Regions from separate parts of the Streptomyces sp. NPDC102360 genome, predicted to be linked through region 2. Evidence: riboswitches for the same ligand, from Rfam matches in the RefSeq annotation. Region 2 holds a riboswitch; the other holds the start of a gene.
The links. A riboswitch is a leader RNA that binds a small molecule or an ion and turns the genes downstream of it on or off. The one in region 2 is predicted to bind glycine.
Positions count from the first base shown of each region.

Region 1 (14,465 bases), on a different contig from region 2:
GCAGGGGCAGTTCGGTGAAAGCCAGTTGGACTTGTACGGCGTTACCGGGTGCCCTTCGGGTCGAGGGCGTCGCGCAGCCCGTCGCCGAAGAGGTTGAAGGCGAGAACGGTGATGAAGATCGTGACACCCGGGAAGACCATGAACATCGGGTCGTGCTCGTACGTCTCCAGAGCGTCGCGGAGCATGCCGCCCCAGGAGGCCGTGGGCGGCCTGACACCCGCACCGAGGAAGCTGAGCGCCGCCTCCGTGAGGATGTTGGTCGGGATCATCAGCGTCATGTAGACGACGATGGGCGCCGCCAGGTTCGGCAGCAGTTCGCGGAACAGGATGTGCCGCGAGCCACCGCCCAACGACCGTGCCGCCTCGACGTATTCACGCTCCCGCAGGGAGAGCGTCTGCCCTCGGACGATGCGGCCGATGTACGGCCATCCGAAGAATCCGATGACGAGGACCAGTACGGCGATGCGCACCCCGCTGCCGGTCAGGCCGAGCAGGTCGTCGGGGAGCACGGAGACCAGGGAGATGATGAAGAGCAGCTGCGGGAAGGAGAGCAGCACGTCCATCACGCGGCTGATCACCGCGTCGATCCAGCCGCCGAAGAAGCCGGCGATGATGCCGAACAGCGTGCCGAGCACCACGGCGACGATCGCCGCGAGGAACGCCACGAGCAGCGAGATCCGGGCGCCGTAGACGATGCGGCTGAAGACGTCGCGGCCCTTGTTCGGCTCCAGGCCGAAGAGGAAGTCGCCGCTCACGCCGCCGAGCGCGCCCTGGGGCAGGTTCGTCAGCGGGTCGAGCTTGTCCTGGTGGAAGTCGTTCGGCGGGTGGCCGAGCAGGCTGACGATGAACGGCGCGAAGATCGCGACCAGGATCAGAAGGACGACAACGATGCCACCGCCGAGAGCGACCTTGTCGCGCTTCAGCCGGTTCCAGGCGATCTGCTTGAGCGACCGGCCCTCGACCTTGCGGTCTCCGTCTCCCTTGGCAGGCTCGACCGGGGCGCTCGGTTCCGCTTCCGCGCTCGTGTCGTGCAATGGTGCCGTCATCGTGGCAGGGACCCCTCTCAACCGGCGGTGACCGGCCCGCACTTGCCGCTGTGGCGGCGTGGTTCAGTCCGTCGTACACAGAGGCGAAGCCCCCTTGCTGCGGGAGTCTTCAACCTGGGCGCGATCTGTTGCCAGACTTGACAGCGAAAGGATGCCTAAACGTGATGCAGGCTGGGGTGTTCCGTTATCCGGAGAGGGGTGAACGGGGTGCGGACGGTGGGCAGTTGGGCCCCAAGCGGCCGAATGGCCGCGCAACCGGGACAGTTGGGGCGGCACCGGTCAAAAGATGTCCTCAAACGCCGGACGGGCTGGAGCTAACGCGTAGCGCCGTACGGCGGCGGATACCCGTACCCACCCCCAGCGGGAGCGACATGCGCCTCGCGGTCGTAGAACGGCCGCGCGTTCGCCCTGAGCCACATGGCGATGGGGTCGTACTCGTCCGACATCGCGACCGTGGAGACCGGGAGGCCCTCGGGGACCGCGGGGACGGACTGCTGCATCATCGCCCGGACCGCGTCCACGGACGCCGGTGACGTGTCGTAGACGTCCAGGCCGATGGCGAGGTAGGGCGCGCCGAGCGCGGGCTGGACCCAGGCGCGGCGCAGGGAACGGATCGCCGTGGTGCGGTGGGCGTTCTGCGTCAGTACCGCATAGAACTGGGGGATTTCGATCGTGGGCTCGGAGAGCCGCAGCGGGCCCGCGGGCTGCCGGTCGAGGCCGCCCGCGATGCGGCGCAGGTCGAGCCACGGGATGCCGACGCCGCCACCCGGCGCGTGCGGGTTCAGCCAGAGCCCGTAGTGGTCCGGGTAGAGCGTGCGCGCCGCGTCGACCCCGCTCACCACCTCGTACGCCCGCGACCAGCCGGAGGCGGAGAGCTCCTGGGCGGAGGTGACGCACGGGGCGTAGCCGAAGCCGTCCACCTCCATGTTCCCGTACTGGGCGTCAGGAGAGCCGGCCTGGCCGTGCCAGAGCAGCATCCAGACCTGCCCGGCCGCGGGGTCGGCGAGGGCCTTGAGGAGCGCCTCGTACGCGTCGTGGCGTCCCGGCGTCACCTGGCGCAGCATGTGCTCGACTTGTCCAGCCGCGGCCGTGCCCGACGCACTCACCCGTAACCGCCCCTTCGGCTCTTCACATACGTCCGTGTCCCACACGTGGCCGGAAAGCGAAGCGCCGACCGGTCACGTCATGAAACCAGCTTAAGCGGCGATACTGACACCGACTTGACGGACGCCGTCACCCTTCTCGTACGTAGAACGGCCGTACGTGTGTACGCAGCCAGTCCGCGACCGGGTCCTGCGTCACGTCCAGGAACACCAGGTTGACGGCCCAGGCCACCGGCGCGCGGCCCAGCGCCCGCCCCAGCGCCTCCAGCGGAACGTCCCGCGCACCGCCCGCGGCACCGGCGGCCTGCGCCAGCAGTTCCACGCCGATGAACAGGGACGGCTCCGCGTCCTCCACGGTCGCGAGGCAGCGCCGGGCGCTCAGTACCGTGCCGAGCGCCTCGAACTCCTCACGCACCGCGGCCAGGAAGTCCATCGGGTCGACCTGCCAGTCGGGCTCACTGAGCACCACGCGGCCACCCGTCGCCGGGCCGTCCAGCGGGGTGCGGCCACTGCGGGCCAGCTCGGCGACGGCCTGCGGCGGCAGCGGCACGCCCACCGTGCCGTCCGGGTTCACCGCGATGCCGACCTGCGGCGGAAGCCCGCGCGCGAACTCCACGGCCGGGGCCACCGTGCAGTCCATGCGGCCACCGGTGACCGCCATGAACTGCTGCTCGGAGCTGAACACGGGGACGAAGGCCTGGCCCGCGATCTCCAGGCTCGGCAGGTCGAGGTCCCTGCTGGCGTTCGAACCGCCCCTGGGCAGCGGGATCCACACGTGGCTGCGGCCGAGCACCTCGACGACGCGGGCACCGGACTCCGGATGCCCGAGGGCCGCGGCGAGGACCTCCTCCAACTCGTTGGCGGGCCAGCCCTGCACGGGGTGGGCGTAGCCGCCCTCGTGCCCCTGAGCGTGACCGTGACCCGGCTCCGGGGTGCCTGGGAACTCCATGACTGCCATCAACCTCTGCTGTTCCGCCCGCTGCTGCTGCCCGCCGACCTTAACCGGTGTCAGTCGCCGAACGTGATCCCGCCCAGCGCCTCCATCGCCGCCCGGTCGAGCAGCACCGCCGACTCCATCCCGGCCGGCAGCTTCCCCCGCTCCGTCGAGCTGACGAGCGCGCCCACCGCCCTGCGGTGCCGGGCGAAGGCGTACCGGGACACCCCGCGGCCGCGGTCCCGCTGCCCCTCAAGGGCCGTGTCCGCCGGTACGTCGAGCAGCATCAGGTGGACGGCGACCCCGCGCCGCCGCGCCGTGCGGATCACCCAGCGGCGCACCCACGCCTGCGTACCGCAGTCGTGGACGACGACGCTCACGCCCGAGCGCATCGCCCGGCGCAGCCCCACGTAGTGCGCGACGCGGACCAGCGGGCGGTACAGCGCGTACGGCAGGTAGCGCGGCATGCGGGCGGCCCAGCGCTCGCGGGTGTCCTGCGAATCGATCCGGATCTCCTTGACGGCCCGCCGCATCAGCGTCGACTTGCCGCTGCCCGGCAGACCCGAGAGCACGACGAGGTCGCCCGCCGCGAAGGCGAGCAGGTGCGGCGTGTGACCGCGACGGCCGCGCAGATCCCGCACCGAGCGCCGGCCGGTGCTCCGCACCCCCGCCACCACCGGCGCCGAAGCCGACACCGCATACGCCCCCGCCACTGCCTTGTGCACCGTGATCGTCCTCCCCGTTCCGGTCACGCCACCCTTGCCCCTCAAGTGTAAAGAGAAGGTAATGCCACTCAAGGGCTTTCCCTGTCGGACGGGCATGCAATGATGTGCGCGCAAACTGCATACCGGCCGCTTGAATCCGCGCGGGAGAGTTCCGGGTACTCACGAGTGCCCGGACGCCGAAGGAGCAAGTTCCTCCCTTGAATCTCTCAGGCCCCGTACCGCGCGGGCGAGGCAGATCTGAAAAGTGGGGCGTCTTTGTGACGTGACGCCCCCACCCAAGGTGCAAGCCCCTCGGGGCGAACCTCTCAGGTTCCGATGACAGATGGGGAGGACGTCTCGCGTGCGTTCACGAGACTCCGCCATCGCCGTCATGCCACCGGGAGCACACCAGCCATGACCCGCACCACCGCACTGGACGCCCTGCACCGTTCGCTCGGCGCGACCATGACCGACTTCGCCGGCTGGGACATGCCGCTGCGCTACGGCAGCGAGCGCGACGAGCACAACGCCGTGCGCACGCGTGCCGGCCTCTTCGACCTCTCCCACATGGGCGAGATCACCGTGTCCGGTCCGCAGGCCGTCGACCTCCTCAACCACGCTCTCGTGGGCAACATCGGTTCCGTGGGCCTCGGCCGCGCCCGCTACACGATGATCTGCCGCGCGGACGGCGGGATCCTCGACGACCTGATCGTGTACCGGCTTGGCGAGACCACCTACATGGTGGTCGCGAACGCGGGCAACGCGCAGGTCGTGCTCGACGCCCTCACCGGGCGCGCCGCCGGCTTCGACGCCGAGGTCCGCGACGACCGGGACGCGTACGCGCTGCTCGCGGTGCAGGGCCCGACCTCCGCGGCGATCGTGAAGTCCGTCACGGACGCGGACCTGGACGGCCTGAAGTACTACGCGGGACTGCCCGACACCGTCGCCGGCGTGCAGGCGCTCATCGCGCGCACCGGCTACACCGGCGAGGACGGCTTCGAGCTGTTCGTCGCCCCCACCGATGCCGAGAAGCTGTGGCAGGCGCTCACCGAGGCGGGCGCCGAGTACGGCCTGATCCCCGCCGGACTGTCCTGCCGGGACACGCTGCGCCTGGAGGCGGGCATGCCGCTGTACGGGCACGAGCTGACGACCGGGCTCACCCCCTTCGACGCCGGTCTCGGCCGCGTCGTGAAGTTCGAGAAGACCTCGCACGGGGACGACTTCGTGGGCCACGACGCCCTCAAGGAGGCCGCCGCGAAGGCCGAGGCCAACCCGCCCCGCAAGCTCGTCGGCCTCATCGCCGAGGGCCGCCGGGTGCCGCGCGCCGGAATGTCCGTCGTCGTCGACGGCACGGTGATCGGCGAGGTCACCTCCGGCGCCCCGTCCCCGACGCTGGGCAAGCCGATCGCGATGGCGTACGTGGACGCCACGCACGCGGAGCCGGGTACGGCGGGTGTCGGTGTCGACATCCGCGGCACGCACGAGCCGTACGAGGTCGTGGCACTGCCGTTCTACAAGCGCCAGAAGTAGCCGCGCCGCGCATCGGCGCCCCCTCTGTCACCAGCACCTTCCCGCGTACAGGAGAATTCGCATCATGAGCAACCCCCAGCAGCTGCGTTACAGCAAGGAGCACGAGTGGCTCTCGGCCGTCGAGGACGGCGTCGCCACGATCGGCATCACGGAGCACGCCGCGAACGCGCTCGGTGACATCGTGTTCGTCCAGCTCCCCGAGGTCGGTGACACCGTGACCGCGGGCGAGACCTGTGGCGAGCTCGAGTCGACCAAGTCGGTCTCCGACCTGTACTCCCCCGTGAACGGCGAGGTCACCGAGATCAACCAGGACGTCGTCGACGACCCGGCGCTCGTCAACTCGGCCCCGTTCGAGGGCGGCTGGCTGTTCAAGGTCCGGCTGGCCGACGAGCCGAAGGACCTGCTCTCCGCCGACGAGTACACCGAGTTCTCCGGGAGCTGACCCCCTGATGTCCGTACTGAACGAATCCCTGCACGAGCTCGACCCCGAGGTCGCCGTCGCGGTCGACGCCGAGCTGAAGCGCCAGCAGTCGACCCTCGAAATGATCGCGTCGGAGAACTTCGCTCCGGCCGCCGTCATGGAGGCCCAGGGCTCGGTCCTCACCAACAAGTACGCGGAGGGCTACCCCGGCCGCCGCTACTACGGCGGCTGCGAGCACGTCGACGTCACCGAGCAGATCGCGATCGACCGTGTGAAGGCGCTCTTCGGCGCCGAGTACGCGAACGTGCAGCCGCACTCCGGCGCCTCCGCGAACCAGGCCGCGCTCTTCGCCATCGCCAAGCCGGGCGACACGATCCTCGGCCTGGACCTGGCGCACGGCGGCCACCTCACGCACGGCATGCGCCTGAACTTCTCCGGCAAGCAGTTCAACGTGGTCCCGTACCACGTGGACGACGCCGGCCTGGTCGACATGGCCGAGGTCGAGCGGCTCGCCAAGGAGCACCGCCCGAAGGTGATCATCGCCGGCTGGTCCGCGTACCCGCGCCAGCTGGACTTCGCCGAGTTCCGTCGCATCGCCGACGAGGTCGAGGCGTACCTGTGGGTCGACATGGCGCACTTCGCGGGCCTCGTGGCCGCGGGCCTGCACCCCAACCCGGTGCCGCACGCCGACGTCGTCACGTCCACGACGCACAAGACGCTCGGCGGTCCGCGCGGCGGCATCATCCTCGCCCGCAACAAGGACTTCGCGAAGAAGCTGAACTCGGCGGTCTTCCCGGGCTTCCAGGGCGGCCCCCTTGAGCACGTGATCGCGGCCAAGGCCGTCTCCTTCAAGGTCGCCGCATCGGAGGACTTCAAGGAGCGCCAGGCCCGCACGATCGAGGGCGCCCGGCTCCTCGCCGAGCGCCTGACGACCCCGGAGTCCCGCGCGGCGGGCGTCAACGTCCTCTCCGGCGGCACCGACGTGCACCTGGTCCTCGTCGACCTGCGCGAATCGGAGCTCGACGGCCAGCAGGCCGAGGACCGCCTCCACGAGGTCGGCATCACGGTCAACCGCAACGCGGTCCCGAACGACCCGCGCCCGCCGATGGTCACCTCCGGCCTGCGGATCGGCACCCCGGCCCTCGCCACCCGCGGCTTCCAGGCCGAGGACTTCCGCGAGGTCGCCGACGTGATCGCGCTGGCGCTTCAGCCGTCGTACGACGCGGAGGCGCTCAAGGCCCGGGTGACCGCTCTGGCCGACAAGCACCCGCTGTACCCGAATCTCGGCAAGTAACAGCGGGCTCGCTCCCTGGGGCACCGCGCACACTGGAGAGTGCGCGGTGCCCCGCACCACTTCTGTACCGTCCCCTGGAGGAACCCGTGGCCATCTCGGTCTTCGACCTGTTCTCGATCGGCATCGGCCCGTCCAGCTCGCACACGGTCGGCCCGATGCGCGCGGCCCGCATGTTCGCGCGGCGCCTGAAGAACGAGGGCCTGCTGGCCCACACCTCCTCCGTCCGCGCCGAGCTGTACGGCTCCCTGGGCGCGACCGGGCACGGACACGGCACCCCGAAGGCGGTGCTGCTCGGCCTCGAGGGCGACTCCCCGCGCACGGTCGACGTCGAGCACGCCGACGAGCGCGTGCAGACGATCAAGGAGACGGGCCGCCTCAACCTGCTCGGCGCGCACGAGATCCCGTTCTCCTACGACGACGATCTCGTCCTGCACCGCCGCAAGGCCCTCCCGTACCACGCGAACGGCATGACGCTGTGGGCATACGGTGACGAGGCTTCCGACGGCAAGGAGCTGCTCACCAAGACGTACTACTCGGTGGGCGGCGGCTTCGTCGTCGACGAGGACGCCGTCGAGGGCTCGAACCCGATCGTCCCCGACGACACGTCCCTCAAGTACCCCTTCCGCACCGGCGACGAGCTGCTCCGCCTCGCGCAGGAGACCGGCCTGTCCATCCCGGCCCTGATGCTGGAGAACGAGAAGGCCTGGCGCACGGAGGACGAGATCCGCGAGGGTCTCCTGGACATCTGGCGCGTCATGCAGTCCTGCGTCTCCCGCGGCATGTCCCACGAGGGCATCCTGCCCGGCGGCCTCAAGGTCCGCCGCCGCGCCGCGAGTTCGGCCCGCAAGCTGCGCGCCGAGGGCGACCCCAAGGCCCTCGCCATGGAGTGGATCACCCTCTACGCGATGGCCGTGAACGAGGAGAACGCGGCGGGCGGCCGGGTCGTCACGGCGCCCACGAACGGCGCGGCGGGCATCATCCCCGCCGTCCTGCACTACTACGTGAACTTCGTGCCCGGAGCCGACGAGGACGGCGTGGTCCGCCTCCTGCTCACGGCCGGCGCGATCGGCATGCTCTTCAAGGAGAACGCCTCCATCTCCGGTGCCGAGGTCGGCTGCCAGGGCGAGGTCGGCTCCGCCTGCTCGATGGCGGCGGGCGCCCTCGCCGAGGCGCTCGGCGGCTCCCCGGAGCAGGTGGAGAACGCGGCCGAGATCGGCATGGAGCACAACCTCGGCCTGACCTGCGACCCGGTCGGCGGCCTCGTCCAGATCCCGTGCATCGAGCGCAACGGCATGGCGGCGGTCAAGGCCGTCACCGCCGCGAAGATGGCGCTGCGCGGCGACGGCTCGCACAAGGTGTCCCTCGACAAGGTCATCAAGACGATGCGGGACACCGGCGCGGACATGAGCGTCAAGTACAAGGAGACGGCGCGCGGCGGGCTCGCGGTGAACATCATCGAGTGCTGAGGCCGCCTCCTCGGGGTCGGCCGGTTCACGCGCCAGGGGGTTCCCGAATCCGTCGACGCCTCTAGGGTCCTTCTGACGGGTCAGGCTGGATGCGGGTGGCCGTGGCCGTCCGGTGCAGACGAGCGGGGTCTGGTGCGTGCAGCTGCAAGGCGGAGGAGGGCGTCAACGCGGAGCGTTGGCAACCGACGACAACGCCGCAGATGGGCGTGCCAGACCCCGCGACTCCAGCAGGATCCGTCAGAAGGGCCCTAGCTTTGACGTACGGGCAGGGCGGCCGGGGTAACGGCCGCCCTCGCCGCACGGTCCTGGCTCGTTGGATGAATGGAATCCGAGGACTCATGCCCCCTGAGATAGTCAGCCGTCAAGGTTCCCTGGCCGGAGAGCGGTTCGGCATCGGAGCGAAGCCCCTCACGTTCGGCCGCAAGTCCGCGAACGACGTGGTGATCCGCGACGTGAGCATCTCGCGGTTCCATGCCGAGGTACGCCGCGAGGGCCATGGATTCATGCTCTACGACCTGGGAAGCAGCAACGGGACATACGTCAACGGGGAGCGCATGACCTCGCGCGTGCTCCAGCCCGACGACGTCATCACGATCGGTGAGGAGACGTTCTCCTTCGAGGCGGCAGGACCGATGGAGACCATCATGGACCTCTCCGTTCTCGAGGCCCTCACGCCGCCTCCCGCCGAGCAGCCGGTCCCGGTGCTCAAGGTGACGGTGTCGGGCGGCGGTCCCGTGGGGCTTGCCTTCGCCCTGCTCCTGGAGTCCCTGCTCGGCCCCCGGGCCGCCGTCACGATCTACGACGGCCGCTGGACCCGGGACGGGGACAGGGTCGTCTGGAAGGACGCGACACAGGGAAACGTCCGGCGCATGCAGGTCGTCACGGTGCAGAGCCGCCAGTACCTCGGCCTTCCCCAGGAGGTCCAGGACCGGCTGTTCAAGGACGGCGCGTACAGCGAGATGTGGCCGGCGGGCCCGGACTCGATCCGCGGTCACCAGCCCCGCAACATCCGGATCTCCTACGTGGAGGACACACTCCTGGAGCTGGCCAACGAGAAGGCGGACCGCATCCGCCTCGTGCCGGAGCGGTTCGACCCGGTCGAGCACGAGAAGAGCGCGGCCGCGGACCATGTGCTCGCCATCTGCGAGGGAGGTCGCTCCCGGACGCGTGCGCACTTCACAGAGAAGTTCGGCCGGGCCGACACGTCCATCTACTCGCTGGAAGGCGCGCACCTCCAGGACGTGGTGCTCGGCCTGAGGGTGAAGTCCAGGCTGTCGGATCCGATGTCCGTGCTGCTCACCGTGGCGCAGAACCGGTTCCTCCTCAACTCCCTGCGCGGTGAGGGCTTCCTCAACATGCGGCTCACCGACGAGGAGGCAAAGGAGGTCGTGGGGATCGACCCCGTCCGGCAGGTGTTCGAGGAGTGCATCGCCTCGCGCCCGTGCGTGATGAACCGGAGCGAGGACGGCGACTTCCTCTGCGACACCCACAGCACCTTGTTCCTGCCCGCCCTGCTCAAGGGGTCGGCGCTGTGGAAGCGGGTCAAGGAGGGGCTTGCGCTGTTCGCCGTGCCCGAGTCCGACCTGAGCGCCGTCACCGCGTTCCGCCTCGACATGGTGCAGCGGCCGCGGTTCACCGCGCGGCTGCACCCCAAGACGGCCTCGGGACCGGGCACGTACGGATTCCTGCTCGGGGACGCCGCCAACGCCATCCACTTCTGGCCGGGCCGCGGCCTCAACAGCGGCTGGGGATCGGCCATTTCGCTCGCCCGCTCCCTCAGCGGCACCTGGCGGGGGCGGCCGCTGCGCGATGCCGACTTCGTACGCCACGAGGCGGCCATGTCGATGCTCCAGTACCGGCACAAGAGCCGCGCCTGGAACTCGATGATCACCACGGACGAGCAAGGGGTGACCCGGGCCATCAAGGACAAGATCCAGCAGAGCATCTCGGAGGCCGCGGAGCGGACGCCGGACCGGCAGGCCGACCTCGACGCCCTCATGGATCAACTCCGCGCGATCCGCGACCGTCTGGCGCCGCGGATTCCCGGACTGCCCGACGACGCGACGCTCCTGAAGCACCTGGACACGCTGAACGGCCAGACCCTGTACACCCTGGTGCACAGCGGCGCCTGGGACACCCAGATCGTCGGCGGCGAGGAGGTCGACATCGACATCTTCTATCCCGCGGAACGGCTGGACCCACTCCTGGTGGGCTGAGCGACCGGCCCACCGGGGCACCGGACGGCGCCCGCCCGGCTCAGCTCACAGGGCGGCGCTCGTCCCCTGCCCCGACGCGCTCCCCTCGAGCCACTGGTCCCAGCTCAGGTTGAAGGCCGCGTAGCCGTTGTCCGCCGGGGCCTTGGCGCGCGGGGAGCCGGTGATGGTGATCGGGTCGCCCTGCTTGACCTGGCCGTAGAACCACTTGGCGTCGGACATCGACAGGTGCACGCAGCCGTGCGAGCCGCGGGCGCTGCCGCTGCCCGGGTTCGGGTCACCGGTCGAGTAGTGGACGTACGTGCCGGACTGGGTGAGGTGGACGTCCCAGGGCAGCGTCAGGTCGTAGTAGTTGGGGCTGCCCTTGTCGCAGCTGATGCCGACGCTGCAGGAGGTCATGTGGACCTTCTTCTGCTTGTCGATGACGGCCATCGTGCCGTTCCAGGTCGGGTACTCGGCGCTGCCCGCGTTGATCGACAGCGTGCGCACGGCCTTGCCGTTCTTCGTGACCTTCAGGGTGTGGCCGGGAACGGAGACATCGGCGCGCACGTCGTCCCCGACCGTGAAGGTGTGCGTGTAACCGTGCACGCCGTAGCGGCCGTTGCCGTTGCTGACGCCCTTCATATCGGCGTCGACCTTCACCTTCGTACCCGAGGGCCAGTACGTCTTGGGGCGCCAGTCGGCGCGCTTGTCGCCGAACCAGTGCCAGGCGCCCTTCACCGGCTGCGAGGCGCTCACCTTCATGTGCTTCTCGACTTTCGCGCGCGCCTTCGCCGCCACCGGGTTGGTGAAGACCACCGATACCGGCATGGCGACGCCGACCTTGGTGCCGGTCTGCGGAGTGATCGTCTCCAGCAGCATCGGCGGGCCCTTGGGCTTCGCCGGTGACGGCGAGGCGCTCGCACTCGCCTTCCCCGACGGCTCCCCGCCCGCCTTGTCCGTGCCGCCACCGCCACAGGCGCTCGCGCCCACCAGTACCGCGACCGTCGCCAGCGCGACTCCTATGCCACTGCCCCTGCGCCGTCCCACGACCTGCCCCACTCTCCGAGTCCGCTCTGCACAGCACGCCCCGAACGGGGCTCAGCTCCCTGTCAGACAGCCACAGGGCCTCGGTCAGTTGCGTCCGCGCACGTAAAGCGAGTTCCAAGACTTGGGGTGTCCGAAACGTCGGACTCTAGACAGTGACCCTCAGGGCCAGGGCCGCTACAGCGAGTGCGCAGCAGAAGGACCACGCACCGTAGTTCCGGTCGCCGACGCGCAGATGCGCGCCCAGCGCCCCGACGAAGTACAGCACCAGGCCCGAAGCGGCGGCGATCCCGAGGGCCGGGACCACGAACCCGGCGACGAGCCCCAGCGCGCCGGCTCCGAGCGCCGTCCCGAGCCACGGGATCCACGCGTACGGCACCCCCAGCTTGTCGGCCTGAGCCTTCGGATACGCGTGGCCGGCGAGGTTGGCGACGGCCGCCGATCCGTACACGACGGCGGCGAGGACGGTGACGACGACGTAGACGGTGAACATGATGTGCGCTCCTTCAGAAGGGTTCACCAGACGGACGGATCGGCCTGCGCGAAAAGTGACATCCGTGCGGCCCGGGGCATGGCCAACAGCCGCTGATCTACGCAAAGGTGACCTCATTACGCGCCGGATCAGGGACGATGAAAGTTCGACCTCGTCGCCCCACCGACCTGGAGGCCCGCATGATCCGTGGCATCGACGTCAGCTCGCACCAGTCCACGTTCGACACGGACGGCCTGTCGTTCGTCTTCATCAAGGCGACGGAGGGTCGCTCGTACGTCAACCCGCGCCTGGCCGCCCAGACGAAGCGGGCCCGTGACGCGCACTGCGTCGTCGGCTTCTACCACTTCCTGTGGCCGGGGAACATCACGGCGCAGGCCGAGTACTTCGTGAGCAAGTCCCCCGAAAAGGTGGGGGACTTGCTGGCGGCGGACTGGGAGACGACCGGCGAGGGCACGCACGCGAGCAACGCGGAGAAGGACAAGTTCATCCGCGAGGTGAAGCGGCTGCGGCCGAACCATCGGGTGCTTCTCTACGCAAACAGGAATTTCTGGCTCAATATCGACTCGACGTCCTACGCCGGCGACGGCCTCTGGATCGCCGACTACGTCAGTGCCGGAAAGCCCCGCATCAAGGCGGACTGGGCGATCCACCAGTACACCGACAGCCCCCTCGACAAGAACGTCGCCGACTTCGAGAGCAAGGACGCCCTGCACGAGTGGGCCGGCGGCGTCTGACGGGAGCCGGCGGTCAGGCGCGCCACTCCGCCGTGCGCTGCGGGGAGGCCGAGTCGAGGGCCTTGCGCACCGCCGCCGCGTCGGACGCGAGGCCGTAGACCGGGGTGCCGGGCTGCTGGCGCCAGGACTCGTCCTGGCCGCCGGCGTCCACGGTGTCGAAGCCGATCTCGTCGAGCAGCGCGGAGACGACCTGCTTCGCGGCCGCGTCGTCGCTCGCAATGGGCAGGGAGACGCGCTGCGGGTCGCCGGCCGGGCGGGCCTTCTCGAGGATGTCGTGGGCGTAGGTGCCGTTGAAGGCCTTGACCACCTGGTGGCCGATCTGGCGTTCCGTCCAGCGGCTCTCCGTCAGGCCCTCGTCCTCGATCCCGTCGATCTTCCCGTCGCGCTGCTGCGGGTAGTAGTTGCCGGTGTCGATGACCGCGACGTCGTCGGCCGCCGTGTCGAGGAGCCCGGCGGGCAGGTTCGGTACCGCCTTGAGCGGGATCGTGACGACGACGACCTGCGCGTCGCGGACCGCGTCCTCGATGGTGGCGGGCGTGGCGCCGGTCTCCTCCGCGAGAGCGGTGAGGGTGTGCGGTCCGCGCGAGTTCGCCACGTGGACGTCGTGGCCGACGGCCGTGAGGCGGCGGGTGAGGTTGCCGCCGATGTTGCCCGCTCCGATGATGCCGATCTTCATGTCGAGCCTTGCCCTTCGAGGTCGGGAGGATTCGGAAGAAGCATGCACGTGCACAGGATGTGAACCGGGAGGACACACCCGCTATTCCGACCCTCGGACCGGCCTCACTCGTCCACTCGCGATTCCAACTTGCCCTGAATCGCCGTCAGTTCGTCGCGGGCCGCCCGCCCCGTCGCGTTCGCGCAACTTCGGGTCGGCGGTGAACCGGGGCGCGACTGAGGCGTGAGACACCGGTGGGGCGTGCGCCGTGCGCACGCCCCACCAGAGCCGGATGCCTACTTGTTCAGGTTGGCCCAGAACTCGTCGAACGACAGGCGCTTGTCCCCGTTGGCGTCCTGCCCGGAGATGAGTACCTCGGCCACGGAGTCCGTGACGTTGAAGTCGCCCATCTGCGCCATGGCGCTCTTGTACTCGGCCGCCGTGATGAAGCCGTCGCCGTCCGCGTCGAACCGCTCGAACGCCTTGCGTGCTTCCTCGATGTCCGCCACCGGGTCCACCCCTCGTCTTCCGTACTGCTCTCGTACTGCCGTGTTGACGGCAGCCAGATTAGCTGGCGGGCCCCGACCGCAGTGCAGCGAGTACCCAGGCGAACTCCGCCTCGTGCCGTGGCAGGGTTTCCAGACCGCGGACCCGGGACACCAGGTCGCGGAACCGGGCCACGTCGTCGTTGGCGGCCGCCTCCATCCGCTCCAGGACCTCGGCGCGGTCGGCGTCGCCGAGCAGACCGCGCAGCACCTCGTCGGCCTCGGCGGTGCCGGGCTCGACACCGCGCTCCCTGGCCTCGGACGCGAGGTGCACGAGGCGGCTCATGAACCACAGCGAACT
Region 1 is NZ_JBIWLG010000008.1:40,842-55,306, reverse strand. Features, by position in the region: gene ACIRHA_RS27880 (ABC transporter permease) at 42-1,046, opposite strand; gene ACIRHA_RS27875 (enhanced serine sensitivity protein SseB C-terminal domain-containing protein) at 1,361-2,152, opposite strand; gene ACIRHA_RS27870 (enhanced serine sensitivity protein SseB) at 2,280-3,098, opposite strand; gene ACIRHA_RS27865 (AAA family ATPase) at 3,158-3,814, opposite strand; glycine riboswitch at 3,940-4,039, shown strand; gene gcvT (glycine cleavage system aminomethyltransferase GcvT) at 4,202-5,317, shown strand; gene gcvH (glycine cleavage system protein GcvH) at 5,382-5,759, shown strand; gene glyA (serine hydroxymethyltransferase) at 5,767-7,032, shown strand; gene ACIRHA_RS27845 (L-serine ammonia-lyase) at 7,119-8,498, shown strand; gene ACIRHA_RS27840 (FHA domain-containing protein) at 8,837-10,714, shown strand; gene ACIRHA_RS27835 (Ig-like domain-containing protein) at 10,760-11,740, opposite strand; gene ACIRHA_RS27830 (DoxX family protein) at 11,886-12,230, opposite strand; gene ACIRHA_RS27825 (glycoside hydrolase family 25 protein) at 12,410-12,964, shown strand; gene ACIRHA_RS27820 (NADPH-dependent F420 reductase) at 12,978-13,688, opposite strand; gene ACIRHA_RS27815 (EF-hand domain-containing protein) at 13,916-14,128, opposite strand; gene ACIRHA_RS27810 (MerR family transcriptional regulator) at 14,187-14,465, opposite strand, start outside.
Region 1: linked by a shared signal. The riboswitch ahead of gcvT (glycine cleavage system aminomethyltransferase GcvT) and the one ahead of gcvP (aminomethyl-transferring glycine dehydrogenase) in region 2 are both predicted to bind glycine.

Region 2 (14,465 bases):
GGGCGAGGCCCATTCCCATGCCGCGCCCGCGGGTTGCCTGCTTCCCCGAAGACCCCATCGACTCGTGCACCGGCACATCATGGCAGGGCGCGTCAGGACCGTCATCCCCATTGACCCCTGTCTCACGGGATGGACGCGGGCAGCGTCAGCGGACCAGCCGTGTCAGTGGACTGGCCCCGTCAGTGGACCGGCCGTGTCAGCCGAGCCGCCGGCGCAGCCCCGCCACATCGACGCCCGCCCGGCCGAGCACCTCGACCGCCCGACACTCCGTGTCCGCCGCGAGCGCGGCGAGCACGTCGACGCCGCGCGCCCGCTCCTCCCCACGCGCCGCGGCCCGCTCCACGCCCGCCTCCATCGCGGCGGCCGCGACCGGCGACCAGCCGGGTGCGGAGCGTACGAGGGGGACGGCTCCGGAGTCCTCCACCGAGCCCTGCCAGCGCAGCCCGTACCCGATGCTGCGCTGCACGAGATAGCCGAGCAGCCGCGCCACCTGCGCGCCTTCCGGAAATGCGCCGCGCACGTCGGGGTCCGCCTCGAGGAGGGAGTGCAGCAGGTGCGCGGTGTCGATCTGCTGGTCCCCGTCCCGGACCGCGCGGCGCCGGGCGCCCGCGACGACCGCCGCGAGCTCGTCGCTGAGCTGGGCGTCTGCCTCGGGCGGGGTTGAACTATGCACACACATAACCCCATCAGGACCGGTCGAAAGGAACATCCACGGTGAGGAGCATTCTTTTGTCCGACACAAGTTGGGCACTGATCATGAACGTCTCCTCCTTACGGATGAGATCGAGCCATCGGCCCCCGAGGGGATCCCGAAGGGGCCGGGCACCTCGACCCGGAACTGACGGGTCATCAGTATTGAATGTTCGAGGCCACGCGGCTACTTTCCGCGACGACGCGTCATCGAAGCCCGTCACGGCTCTCGACTCAAAGGGGTGGCCACATGGCCGAAGTCAGCGCGGAAGCACGCATGGAAGCGCCCACGGAGAAGGTCTGGGCGCAGCTCACCGACTTCTCTTCGTACGGGAAGTGGAACGCCACCCACACCGACTTCCCGAAGGGCGGTCCCGCCTCACTGGAAGTGGGCGGACAGTTCGAGGAGAACATGAAGCTGATGGGCTTCCCGGCGGAGATCACCTGGACCATCGAGGAACTCGAGACCGCCCGAACCTTCGCCATCAGGGGCAAGGGCCCCATGGGCGTGAACCTGTTCATGCACTACTCGCTCGCACCGGACGGCGACGCGACCACGGCCCGCATCAAGGGCGAGTTCACCGGTGCGGCTGTCTCGCTGATGGCAGGCAAGCTCAAGGACTCGGCGACGGCCGCGCTCGACGAGTCGCTGCGCAAGCTGAACGGACTCGTGACCTGACCCTGTCCGTTCGTACGTACTACGTACGTACGCGAAGAGGCGCCCCGCACCTGTAGGTGGTTCGGGACGCCTCTTCCGTGCTCTGTGGCCTGTCCTGGCCCGCACGGGACTCAGTCCTCGTCGGCGAGGATCAGGTACAGCTTCTTGCGCGCGTCATTGATGACGGAGAGCGCCTTCTCGCGCTGCTCCTTGCTGCCGGTCTTCCAGACCTGGCCGAACGCCTCCATCAGGCCGAAACCGGCCTGCCGGATCTCGTTCATGGCCTCCCAGTCGACGCCGCGACCGGCCTCCTCCCAAGGGGCGTCGGGCCCCTCTTCGGCGGCGGTACGGCCGTCGTCGGTGAGCGAGAAGAGCTTCTTGCCGCCCTCGCTCGCGCTGGCGATCAGACCCTCGTCCTCGAGCAGCTGCAGCGTCGGGTAGACCGAGCCGGGGCTCGGCTTCCACGCGCCGCCGCTGCGCTCGGCGATCTCCTGGATCATCTCGTAGCCGTGCATCGGCCGGTCCTGCAGCAGGGCCAGGATCGAGGCACGCACGTCACCGCGCCGCGCCCGTCCGCGAGGTCCGCCACCGCGACCGCCGCGCCCCCAGGGGCCGGGGCCACCGGGGCCGCCGAAGCCGGGCCCGAAGGGCCCGAACGCCGCACGCCGGCTCTCGAAGCCGCCACGCTCGAATCCGCCCCTGCCGTGCTGGCCGGGGCCGAAATTTCCGTGTCCGTGTTCATGTCCGTGGTTACGCATGGGAATCAGTCCTTTCACAACTGATCGCGGGTTTCATTGAACGCGATCATCAACCGATCGCGATGCCTCAACGATATATCGGGACTGTTCGGATGGCAAGCCCCCGAGTGCTTCAGGAAGTCAGGCCAGCCGCACCGGATTGGCCTTGGCCGGTTGTCAGTGGCCTCAACTACCGTCTCTGACATGCGTATTCGTATCGTCGACGCCTTCACCGACCGGCCCTTCGCCGGCAACCCCGCCGGCGTCCTGCTCCTGGACGCCTTCCCCGACGACGCCTGGCTGCAGAGCGTCGCCCTTGAGGTCAATCACGCCGAGACCGCCTTCGCACACCCTCTGCCCGAAGGTGGCGATGCCGACTGGGCGCTGCGCTGGTTCACGCCCGCCACCGAGGTCGACATGTGCGGGCACGCGACCCTGGCCACGGCCCACGTACTGCACTCGACCGGGGTGACGCGCGGGCCCGTGCGGTTCGCCACGCGCTGCGGCGTGCTCGTGGCCACGCCGGGCGAGGACGGTTCGCTCACCCTCGACTTCCCGACGGCTCCGCTCACCGAGGAGCCCGCCCCCGCGGGGCTCGCCGAGGCCCTCGGCACCGATCCGCTCTCCGTGCACGACACGGGCCCGTCCGTCGGCGACCTGGTCGTAGAGCTCACCGACGAGAAGACCTTGCGGGCGCTCACCCCCGACCACAAGGCGCTCGTGGGCCTCTCCCGGCGCGGCATCATCGCCACCGCCCGCGCCGAGGACCCCTCACGGGGCTATGACTTCGTGTCGCGCTGTTTCTTCCCGGGTCTCGGCATCGAGGAGGACCCGGTGACCGGGAGCGCGCACACGGCACTCGCCCCGTTCTGGGCGGCGCGCCTGGGCAGCGAGGAGCTGACCGGGCTGCAGGCCTCCGCCCGCAGCGGTCTCGTAGGCGTCGCCCTGCGCGGTGAGCGCACGCTCCTGACCGGCCGCGCGGTCACGACCATCGAGGGCGAACTGCACGCATGACAGTGGCTACGCGGTGGGCAGCCAGTCCACCTTGCCCGCCAGCACGGCGTATCCGACGAACGCCCCGATGTCCAACAGGGAATGGGCCACCACCAGTGGCCCGACCCGTCCCCACCGCCGATACAGAAAGGCGAAGACGACGCCCATCGCGAGGTTCCCGAAGAACCCGCCGATGCCCTGGTACAGGTGGTACGAGCCGCGCAGCACCGACGACGCGACGAGCGCCGTCCCCGGCGTCCACCCCAACTGCCCGAGCCTGCGCAGCAGGTACCCGACGACGATGACCTCTTCCAGTACGGCGTTCTGCACCGCCGAGAGGATCAGCACCGGGTACTTCCACCACACGTCGGGCAGCGCCTCCGGCACCACCGTGAGGTTGAAGCCGAGGCCGCGTGCGGCGAGGTAGAAGGCGATCCCCGCGCTGCCGATGACGGCGGCGACCGCGGCGCCCCGGCCCGTGTCGAACCACGGACGCTTCCGGTCGAAGCCGATCGTGCGCATCCCCTCGCCCTCCCTGAGCAGGAAGTGCGCGACGAGCGCGACCGGCACGAGGGCGCTCGCGATGCCGAACAGCTGCCAGGCGAGGTCGAGCCACGGACGGCCGGGCGCCGCCGAGGCGTTCAGGGTCGCCGCCTGGTCCTTGAGACCGCCGGGTTTCGTGACAGAGCCGACGAAGCTGATGAGTGCGGACACACCGCTCGCACCGAGCGAAAGCCCCAGAACGAGCAGCGTCTCGTCCCGCAAAAAGCGCCGCGAGAGCCGCCCTTCGGGAGAAGAACCGGGCATCGGTTCCGCCTCCACCTGCACACCTGCCTCCAGTTGGTAAATCCCGCCGCATCCGTCACAGCGCCCCGCTAGGGTCTCGAATGCAGGTACGAAGATCGCGTGCGACAGGCCGAGGGGGCCGAGGCGACGCAATTCGGCGCACCGCTCCCCTCCGCCGCTTATACCGCAACTGCCTTTGTGGCTCAGGGAGGGGTTCCACCGCCATGGGACGTCACAGCAGCATGCCCGACGAGTACGGGACGGCCGACGCCGCACCCCGTCCCCGCTCGCGCGGGCGCACCGTGGCCCTCGCGACCGCCCTCGTCGTCGTGGTCGCGGCGGGCACGGCCGCGGTGTTCCGCCCCGAGCTGCTCGGCCTCGGCAGCGGATGCGGGGACGAGGTCCATCTCGATGTGGTCGCCTCCCCCGACATGGCCCCGGCGCTGCGCGAGGCGGCGGAGCACGCCCGCCGCGAGAAGCTCACCTCCGACGGCAACTGCCTCGACGTCGCCGTCACCGCGCGCGACGCGTACAAGGTCGCCGACACCCTGCGCGCGGGCAAGAGCGCGGCGGACTTCCAGGTCTGGGTGCCGGACTCGGACGTCTGGGTGCAGCGCGTCACCACGGGCACCGGGGACACCAAGGTCACACCGGCCGGCAACGTCGCCTCTTCACCGATCGGCGTGGGCATGGTTCCCACGGCCGCGAAGTCCTTCGGCTGGCCGCGAAAGACGTACACGTGGGCCCAGTTGACGGGCGCAGCCATGCAGGACGACAAGCTGCGCCTGGGCGCCGCCGATCCCGCCCGCAGCGCCAGCGGACTGCTCGCGCTCACCAAATTGGCCGCCGCGTCCAAGAAGGGCGACGGCACCCAGGCCGCTTCCATGGCCAAGAGTCTCTCGCAGCGCACGTCCGACAGCGACGCGCAGCTCATGGACACGGTGCCGCGCGACGACTCCGGCACCGAGCAGGGCAACCCCAAGCGCAACGAGGCGCTGATCCTGTCCGAACAGGCCGCGTACGCGCACAACAAGGAGGCGGGCGACGCGGGTTCGGTCGACCTCTTCTACCCCAAGGACGGCTCCCCTGCCCTCGACTACCCGTTCTCGCTGGTCGGCGAGGACCGGCTGAGCACCGACGAGAGCCGGGCGGCCGTGCGCTTCATGACGCTGCTCGGCGCCCCCGAAGGCCGCTCGATCCTGGAGAGGCACGGCTTCCGCACGGACAGCGGCCGGTCCCCCGCGACGGTCGTCTCACGGGCCGGCGGCCGCTCCCCGCAGCCGTACGCGCGCGTGGCGGCCAAGGCGCCCACCGAGGAGCAGCTCGAGGAGACCCTCGGGATGTGGACGATCACGGTGCAGAGCGCCCGCATCACGACGGTCGTGGACGCGTCGGCCTCGATGGGGAACATCGTGCCCAGCCGCGGCGAGTCACGCATGGAGGTGACGAAGGCGTCGATGCTGGCGGCCCTCTCCACGTTCACGCCCGAGGACGAGATCGGCCTGTGGGAGTTCGCCACGTTCCTCGACGGCGACCGCGACTACAAGAAGCTCGTACCGACCGAGCGCCTCGGCGACCACGTCGGTTCCGGCACCCGGCGCGACCGCCTGTCGGCCGCTTTCACCGCGCTGCAGCCGGTGCCCGGCGGGGCGACGGGCCTCTACGACACCACGCTCGCGGCCTACAAGGAGGCCACGTCCTCGTACAAGAGCGGCAGGTTCAACGCCGTCGTGGTGGTCACGGACGGTGTCAATGAGGACCAGGGGTCGATTTCCCGCGAGAGCCTGATCAAGAAGCTGGAGAGCCTCACCGACCGCGACCGCCCCGTCCCGCTGATCGTCATCGCCGTGGGGCCCGACACCGACAAGCGGGAGGTCGAGCAGGTCGCCGAGGCGACGGGCGGTTCAGGACACCAGGTCAGCGACCCGGCGGACATCCAGCAGGTCATCCTGAAGGCCATCATCGAGGCGGGCGCCAAGGGCAGCTGAACCGGCCGGTCGCCTTCCACTCACCCCAGCGGAACGGTCGGCTCCGGCAGCCCGACCGGCCAGTTGTGCACCGGCTCGCCCCCGTGCATCAGCTCGCAGTACCGGCGCGTGGTCGCCGCGAGCGCCGCGTCCCGCGCCAGACCGCTCTCCAGGGCCCGGTGATACGTCGCCGACTGCCACGCCGCGCCGTTCATCCGCAGCCGGCACCGCTCCTCGATCACTCCCAGATACCGGTCCCTGTCCGCCGGTTCGACTCCCCAGGCATCGAGCCCGGCCGCCGCGATCGGCAACAGCTCGTCCCGTACGAGGTGCACGGCCGGCACCCGCTCCGTACCGCCGAACCGGCCCCTTCGCGGCCACTCCAGGCGCGCGTCGATGCCGTACCGGCAGGCGGTGTCGAAGTTGCGGGCGGCCGCGGCGAAGGGCAGCCGCGACCACACCGGCCGGGACTCCTCGGCGAGGGCGCGGACGACGCCGTAGTAGAACGCGGTGTTGGCGATGACATCCGTGACGGTGGGCCCCGCGGGCAGCACCCGGTTCTCGACGCGCAGGTGCGGCACGCCGTCCGCGACGCCGTACACGGGGCGGTTCCAGCGGTACACCGTGCCGTTGTGCAGGACGAGTTCGGCGAGGCTCGGGGTGTCGCCCTTGGCGATGACGTCGAGCGGCCGCTCGTCGTCGAGGATCGGCAGCAGCGGGGGAAAGTACCTCAGGTTCTCCTCGAAGAGGTCGTACGCGGAATCGATCCAGCGCTCCCCGAACCAGGTGCGGGGCCGCACGCCCTGCGCCGCGAGCTCCGGTGGCCGGGTGTCCGTGGACTGCTGGAACAGCGGTGGCCGGGACTCCTGCCAGAGCTCACGGCCGAACAGGAAGGGCGAGTTGGCGCCGAGCGCGATCTGCACGGCGGCCACCGCCTGCGCCGCGTTCCACACATCGGCGAAACGCCCCGGCGTCACCTGGAGGTGCAACTGCACGGACGTGCACGCGGCTTCGGGCGCTATCGAGGAGGACGTGCAGGTCAGCCGCTCGACACCGGCGATGTCGAGCGCGAAGTCCTCGCCGCGCGCGGCCACGATCCGGTCGTTGAGCAGGGTGTAGCGGTCGACGTCCGACAGGTTGGCCGAGACCAGGTCGTCCGTGCTCAGCGTCGGCAGAATGCCGATCATCACGATGCCCGCGTCGACCTCGTTCGCCTTCCGGTGCGCATATCCGAGCCCCGTGCGCAGCTCCTCGGCGAGCTGGTCGAGAAAACGGCCGCCGAGCCGGTGCGGGGCAATGTTCACTTCGAGATTGAACATCGCGAGTTCGGTCTGGAAATCACGGCTCGCGATGCGCTCGAGAACTTGCGCATTCATCATTCTCGGCAGCCCGTCGGGCCCGGCGAGATTCAGCTCGATCTCCAGCCCCATGAGATTCTGCGGACGGTCGAAGCGCTTCTCGTCCAGCAGTCGCCCGAACCCCTCCAGGCACTCCCTCAGCTTCTCCCGATAGCGCCGCGGATCGGCCAGACCGACCGTCCCCGCAACGACCTTCTCCCCCATGGAAGCGTCCCTCCTCGCACGGGCGACCCGTTGATGCACCGTCCCGGCCGCGTGTCACGGTGGATGATGCCCCGGCAATGAGATCCATAACGCCCCGCGCGCACCCACGGAGCAGTACCCTCGGTGCGGTTACCCGCGGGCACATTCCTCAGGCATGCGGCCGACCACGCATTCCGACGCTTGCGGCCCTGGTCATAAACGCCGACAAGAACACGCCGACCGCTCGGCCGAAAGACGCCGAGGTCACACACGGCGAGCCCCTCAGAAATGGGGAGGATAGCCACAAAACCCCAGGGGAACCCCGCCCGAATAGCACCTTGCGAAATACGGGCGGCATGGTAGCGGAAACACTCCGTGAACACGCATCGTATAAACTCCGCTGACGAGACCGAGAGTTGGCGCCCGCGGTCCGGATTCGGACCGGACCCCCGCCCCCTCTGTCCCGTGTACCCCTTGTGCACCGCAGCAGACAGCGTCGTCCGCTCGTCCCGCACCACCCTCGCATCACATGCCTGTCGAATGAGAGGCGACCCACCATGCCGCTGTACGTCCCGCCGGCTCCCGCGCCCGCCCTGCGCAGTGTCCTCACGGCCCTCGGTTCCCCCACCGCCGTCCGCGAGGCACGCACCCCGTCCCTGCGCGCCGCACAGGGACCCGCCACCCCTGAACTCCCGCTGCCGCTCCATGTGTTGGACCACATCACCGAGACCACCGGTCCCTCCAGGGCCCGCCTGACCGGCTGGCGCTTCCTGATCCGCTGCGGGGAACGCGCGGTGGCGGCGGCCGACACCATGCTCACGCCGGACGGCTGGGCCTTCTCGCACTTCTTCGAGGGCCCCTACATCAGGTCCACCGAACGGGCCCTGCGTCAGGCGGAGTCGCTGCCCCAGGCCTACCAGCCGCGGCTGCTCTCGGTGCCCGAGCTCTACATGCTCACGCTGTGGCTGCACGGCGAGCGCACCGCGGACCCGGCGAGCGGCCAACCGGCGGCCGACGACATCCTCGTCCCGCTCGCACCAGCCCCGCCCGGCATCGCCCCGCACCGCCCGCACCGGGTGGCCGAACTCCTGCCGGTCCTCACCCACCGCCTGACGCCGGCCCCGGCCGCCGCCGGACTGCTCGCCTGACCGACCGGGGCCCGCCGACGGCCCCTGTCGCCCGCACCTGTGCCCCGCACCGCCCGCCGTCCGGTCGCGGGGCACAGCTCTGCCCGAGCGGACTAGCCCGTACCGACCACTCCTAACCACCCGAAGGGAGAGTGGAGTTGGACTGAACCGTCCGCACGGGTGATGCGTCTCCAACCCATAAGGACCGCTGCAAGGAAATCCCTGCGGATTGACGCCCACAGGGCAACACTGGGTTCCAGAACTCACGAAATCGGGGGGCGGCCATGAACAAGCCTTCAAGCCGCAGCACGACAGGCACCACCAGCACCGCCAGTACAGCAAGCACCGTGAGTACAGCAAGCACCGTGAGTACAGCAAGCACCGTGAGTACAGCAAGCACAGCCCACGTCATCGAGATCACTTCGCAGCGAAAGATCCCATCCATGTGCCAGCACCAGCCAGCCTGCCCGACAGCGGAATCCGAGGACAGGGAAGCCGCGCTTCCTGTGGCTCACCATCCCGAGCAGGGGTGGAGCCTCCTCTGCAACGGGGTCCTGCTCTTCGAGGACACCGGCGAGCTGCTGCCCAGTGGCAGGATCATCGCCCCGCACCGCCCACTGGGCACGGTCGTGACGGCGGCGTAGGGATCAGCTGAGCAGGACTGCGCGACCCGTGGCCGCGCAGTCCCGAGTGGATCAGCCCTCGTAGGCGTCGAGCGGCGGGCAGGAACACACCAGGTTCCGGTCGCCGAACGCCTGGTCGATACGCCGCACCGGCGGCCAGTACTTCTCCGAAGCGACCACCCCGGCCGGGAAGACACCTTCTTCCCGGCTGTACGCGTGCTCCCAGTCGCCGCCGAGCATCCCGGCCGTGTGCGGAGCGTTCCGCAGCGGGTTGTCCTCGGCCGCCCACTCGCCGGAGGCGACGCGCTCGATCTCGCCGCGAATCGCGATCATCGCGTCGCAGAACCGGTCGAGCTCCCCGATGTCCTCGCTCTCGGTGGGCTCGATCATGAACGTCCCAGCGACCGGGAACGACATGGTCGGCGCGTGGAACCCGTAGTCGATGAGCCGCTTGGCGACATCGTCGATGCTCACGCCGGTCGCCTTGCTGAGCGGCCGCAGGTCGATGATGCACTCGTGCGCGACGAGCCCGCCCGGACCGTTGTAGAGCACCGGGAAGTGCGGCTCGAGCCGCTTGGCGATGTAGTTCGCGGAGAGCACGGCCACCTGCGTGGCCCGCTTCAGCCCCTCGCCGCCCATGAGCCGCACATACGCCCAGGAGATCGGCAGGATTCCGGCGGAGCCCCACGGCGCCGCGGAGATCGGGCCGACACCCGTCTCGGGGCCCGCGGCCGGCTGCAGCGGGTGGTTCGGCAGGTACGGCGCGAGGTGCTCGCGCACACCGACCGGGCCGACGCCCGGACCGCCGCCGCCGTGCGGGATGCAGAACGTCTTGTGCAGGTTCAGGTGCGAGACGTCGCCGCCGAAGCGGCCCGGCTTGGCGAGCCCCACCAGCGCGTTGAGGTTGGCGCCGTCGACGTAGACCTGGCCGCCCGCGTCGTGCACGGCGGCGCAGATGTCGGCGACGTGCTCCTCGAAGACGCCGTGCGTCGACGGGTACGTGATCATGAGGACGGAGAGCTGCTCGGCGTACTGCTCGATCTTGGCGCGCAGGTCCTCGATGTCGACCTCGCCGTCGTCGGCGGTCTTCACGACGACGACCTTCATGCCGGCCATCACGGCGCTCGCCGCGTTCGTGCCGTGCGCGGAGGACGGAATGAGGCAGACGGTCCGCTGCTCGTCGCCGTTCGCGCGGTGGTAGCCGCGGACGGCGAGCAGACCGGCGAGCTCGCCCTGCGAACCGGCGTTCGGCTGCAGCGACACCTTGTCGTAGCCGGTGACCTCGGCGAGCCGCTCCTCCAGCTCACGGATGAGCGTCAGGTAGCCCTGCGCCTGCTCGGCGGGGGCGAAGGGGTGCAGCTGGCCGAACTCGGGCCAGGTGACCGGCTCCATCTCCGTCGTCGCGTTGAGCTTCATCGTGCAGGAGCCCAACGGGATCATGCCGCGGTCCAGCGCGTAGTCGCGGTCGGCGAGCGCCCGCAGGTAACGCAGCATCGCCGTCTCGGAGCGGTACTGGTGGAAGACGGGGTGCGTCAGGTAGTCGTCCTCGCGCAGCAGCCCGCCCGGCAGCGTGTCCGCCGCCTCGGCGTCCAGGGCCTCGATGTCCGCCTCGACACCGAACGCGCTCCATACGGCGCCCAGTTGGGCTCGCGTGGTGGTCTCGTCACAGGCGAGCGAGACGTGATCGGCGTCCACGAGGCGCAGGTTCACGCCACCTTCGCGCGCGGCGGAGACGACCTCGGCGGCCTTGCCCGGCACCCGCACGGTGAGGGTGTCGAAGTACGCACCGTGCACGACCTCGACGCCGCCCGCCGTGAGCCCGGCGGCGAGCAGGGTGGCGTACCGGTGGGTGCGCCGCGCGATGGACTTGAGGCCCTCGGGCCCGTGGTACACGGCGTACATGCCGGCCATGACGGCGAGCAGCACCTGTGCGGTACAGATGTTGCTGGTCGCCTTCTCGCGGCGGATGTGCTGCTCACGGGTCTGCAGGGCGAGGCGGTACGCCTTGTTCCCGTCGGCGTCGACGGACACACCGACCAGACGGCCCGGCAGCGAGCGCGCGAACTTCTCGCGTACGGCCATGTATCCGGCGTGCGGACCGCCGAAGCCCATCGGCACACCGAAGCGCTGCGTCGTACCGACGGCGATGTCCGCACCGAGGTCACCGGGCGAGGTCAGCAACGTAAGAGCAAGAAGGTCGGCGGCGACGGTGACGATGGCGCCCAGTTCGTGCGCCTGGTCGATCACGGGCTTGATGTCCCGCACCACGCCGGAGGCGCCGGGGTACTGCACGAGCACACCGACGACGCCGCGCTCGGCGACCTCGGCCGGAATGCCCTCGCTGAGGTCGGCGACGACGATCTCGACACCGGTCGGCTCGGCGCGCGTCTCGATCACGGCGATGGTCTGCGGCAGGGCGTCGGCGTCGATGACGTAGACACCGTTCTTGACCTTGCCGACGCGGCGCGACAGGGCCATCGCCTCGGCGGCCGCGGTGCCCTCGTCGAGCAGCGAGGAGCCCGAGGTGGGCAGTCCGGTCAGCTCGGCGACCATGGTCTGGAAGTTGAGCAGCGCCTCGAGGCGGCCCTGCGAGATCTCCGGCTGGTATGGCGTGTACGCCGTGTACCAGGAGGGGTTCTCCATCACGTTGCGCAGAATGACCGGCGGCGTGAACGTCCCGTAGTAGCCGAGGCCGATCATCGAGCCGAGCACCTGGTTGCGCTCTGCAAGGGACTTCAGCTCGGTGAGCACCTCGGCCTCACTGCGGGCGGCCGGAAGATCGAGCGCCTCGGCGCTCTTGATCACATCGGGCACCGCGGCCGCGGTCAGCTCGTCCAGCGAGCCGTAGCCGACCTGCGCGAGCATCTTGGCCTGAGCGGCGTCATCGGGGCCGATGTGGCGCTGCTCGAAGGGGATTCCTCGCTCCAACTGGGAGAGCGGAATACGGTTGGCTGTCATTGCGGAGGCCTCCTGGTCAATGCGACCTACGAGGGGCACCAGGGCGCGGGTACCCGGACGGCCTCCCCCTCTGTCATCTCAACCTGAGAGCTTCACCGGCCCACCCCGCGACAACACGGAACACACCGGCTTGCACCGTCGGTGAGGGCGGAAACCGTGCACCCCGCCCTGCTTTCCAGAGTGACCTCGTCCGTGCGGTACAGGGGCCTGAGAGATTCCGGGGAGGAGTTGCTCCTTCGGCGCCCCCGACGACTGTCGGAAGACTCTCCCGCACGTGGTCAGCAGCCGTTCGCCAGCTTACCAGCGGCTACATGGCCGGAGCCCCCGAGTGGCCGCCTTCCACAATGTGCTCTTTCGTAGTGTTTACAGACCAGTTGCGATCATCGCGATCAGTTGGAGGGCCCGTGCAGACCGATGTCGATCCGCGCAATCTGATCGGCCGCAAGGCTTTCGACCGCAGCGGGGCCAAGATCGGCACCATCGACGAGGTGTACCTGGACGACGCCACAGGCGTGCCGGAGTGGGCCGCGATACGAACCGGCCTGTTCAGCCGCGACGCGTTCGTCCCGCTGGAGCCCAGCGACTTCACGGACGGCGCGCTGAACGTGCCCTTCGAGCGCTCCCTGATCAAGGACTCCCCCGACTTCGGCGTGGGCCGCCATCTCTCCCCGGAGCAGGAACTCCAGCTCTACCACCACTACGGTCTGGACATCACGGCTCCTCAGTCGCCCGACGTCACGTTCGGCACGGTCGCAGGCGCGGAGGACGACCCGACCTGACCCTCGGCCCCCTCGGCCCCTTCGACGGCTTCGACCGCTTCGACCGCTTCGACCAGCGGCAGCGGATCCGCCGCCTCCAGCTCGGGATCATCGACCCGGAACGTCCGCACCCGCCCCGGCACCTGCGCGTACGGCGTCTCGAACCGCACGGTCACCCGCCCGAGCCCGCTCCCCTGCACCCACCCGGGCCCGAACTCGGCATGCCGCACATCGTGCCCGGCCAGCCACTTCCGCTCCACGGGCGTCGGCTCGGGCTCGGCCGCCTCCACGGGCTCGACCGGCCCCGCGTCCCCCTCCGGCTCCCCGGCGGCCGCCTCCTCCGCGGCGGCCTCCTCCGCGGCGGCGAACTGCGCGAACAGGTCCTCCTGCGTGAAGTCGGCGAGCCCGCTGACCCCGACCCCCAGCAAGCGCACGCCACCGGTCGTGTCCACGCTCTCCAGCAGCCGCGCCGCAGCCTCCCGCACCACCCCGGGATCGTCCGTCGGCCCCCGCAGCGTCTCGGAGCGCGTCAGCGTCGAGAAGTCGTAGCGCCGCACCTTGAGCACCACGGTCCGCCCCGAGCGCTCGGCCGCTCTCAGCCGCTCCACGCAGCGGCCGGCGAGCCTGCGCACCTCCATCCGGACCCGCACCCGGTCATGGATGTCCACGTCGTACGTGTCCTCGACCGATACGGACTTGGAGTCCCGCTCGGCGACGACGGGCCGCTCGTCGCGGGCGAGCGCCATCTCGTACAGGTGGCTGCCGTGCGCCTTGCCGAGGAGCCTCACCAGCTCGTCCTCGCCGGCCCCCGCGATCTCCTCCACGGTCAGGATCCCCGCCCGCCGCAGATGATCCGCCGTCGCGGGCCCGACGCCGGGCAGGATCCGCACGGACTGCGGCCCGAGCAGCGCGCGCTCGGTACCGGGACGTATGAGCACCAGCCCGTCCGGCTTGGCCTCCTCCGAGCCGATCTTCGCGAGCATCTTGGACGCGGCGATCCCCACCGACCCGGTCAGACCGGTCACGCGCCGGATGTCGGCCCGCAGCCGGTGCCCCACGGCCTCCGCCGAAGCGGCGTCCCAGGCCGCTTCACCGGCCTCCAGATCGACGAACGCCTCGTCCAGGCTCAGCGGCTCCACGAGCGGCGATAGGGCGCCGAGGAGCCCCATCACCTGCTCGCTGATCTCCCGGTAGAGCCGGAAGCGCGGCACCAGATAGGCGGCATGCGGGGCGAGCCTGCGCGCCTGCCCCATCGGCATCGCCGAGTGCACCCCGAACTTCCGCGCCTCGTACGACGCCGTGGCCACGACACCGCGCGGACCAAGCCCGCCCACGACGACCGCTTTCCCGCGCAGGCTCGGCTTCGCCGCCTGCTCCGCAGAGGCGTAGAAGGCATCCATGTCGAGATGCAGGATCGTGGGCGCGGTTCTCACATCACCGATGCTGCCCTACGCCACTGACAACACGGCGGTACGGACCTCACACGGCCCGGCCCCGCCGCCTCGCGAGCTCGTCCGTGGGGTTCGGCGGCACGATCGTCTCGCCGGTGTCCACGCGCTCCCCGTGCAGCTGCGAGAGCGCGGCATCCACATCCCGCCAGACCACGCCCACGGCGATCCCGAAGACC
Region 2 is NZ_JBIWLG010000027.1:7,449-21,913, forward strand. Features, by position in the region: gene ACIRHA_RS42895 (EamA family transporter) at 1-76, opposite strand, end outside; gene ACIRHA_RS42900 (Clp protease N-terminal domain-containing protein) at 197-673, opposite strand; gene ACIRHA_RS42905 (SRPBCC family protein) at 941-1,369, shown strand; gene ACIRHA_RS42910 (PadR family transcriptional regulator) at 1,480-2,106, opposite strand; gene ACIRHA_RS42915 (PhzF family phenazine biosynthesis protein) at 2,290-3,099, shown strand; gene ACIRHA_RS42920 (CPBP family intramembrane glutamic endopeptidase) at 3,106-3,885, opposite strand; gene ACIRHA_RS42925 (substrate-binding and VWA domain-containing protein) at 4,089-5,852, shown strand; gene ACIRHA_RS42930 (glutamate-cysteine ligase family protein) at 5,873-7,393, opposite strand; gene ACIRHA_RS42935 (hypothetical protein) at 7,930-8,520, shown strand; gene ACIRHA_RS42940 (DUF5999 family protein) at 8,943-9,143, shown strand; gene gcvP (aminomethyl-transferring glycine dehydrogenase) at 9,195-12,080, opposite strand; glycine riboswitch at 12,266-12,361, opposite strand; gene ACIRHA_RS42950 (PRC-barrel domain-containing protein) at 12,485-12,859, shown strand; gene ACIRHA_RS42955 (DNA polymerase IV) at 12,802-14,271, opposite strand; gene ACIRHA_RS42960 (MerR family transcriptional regulator) at 14,318-14,465, opposite strand, start outside.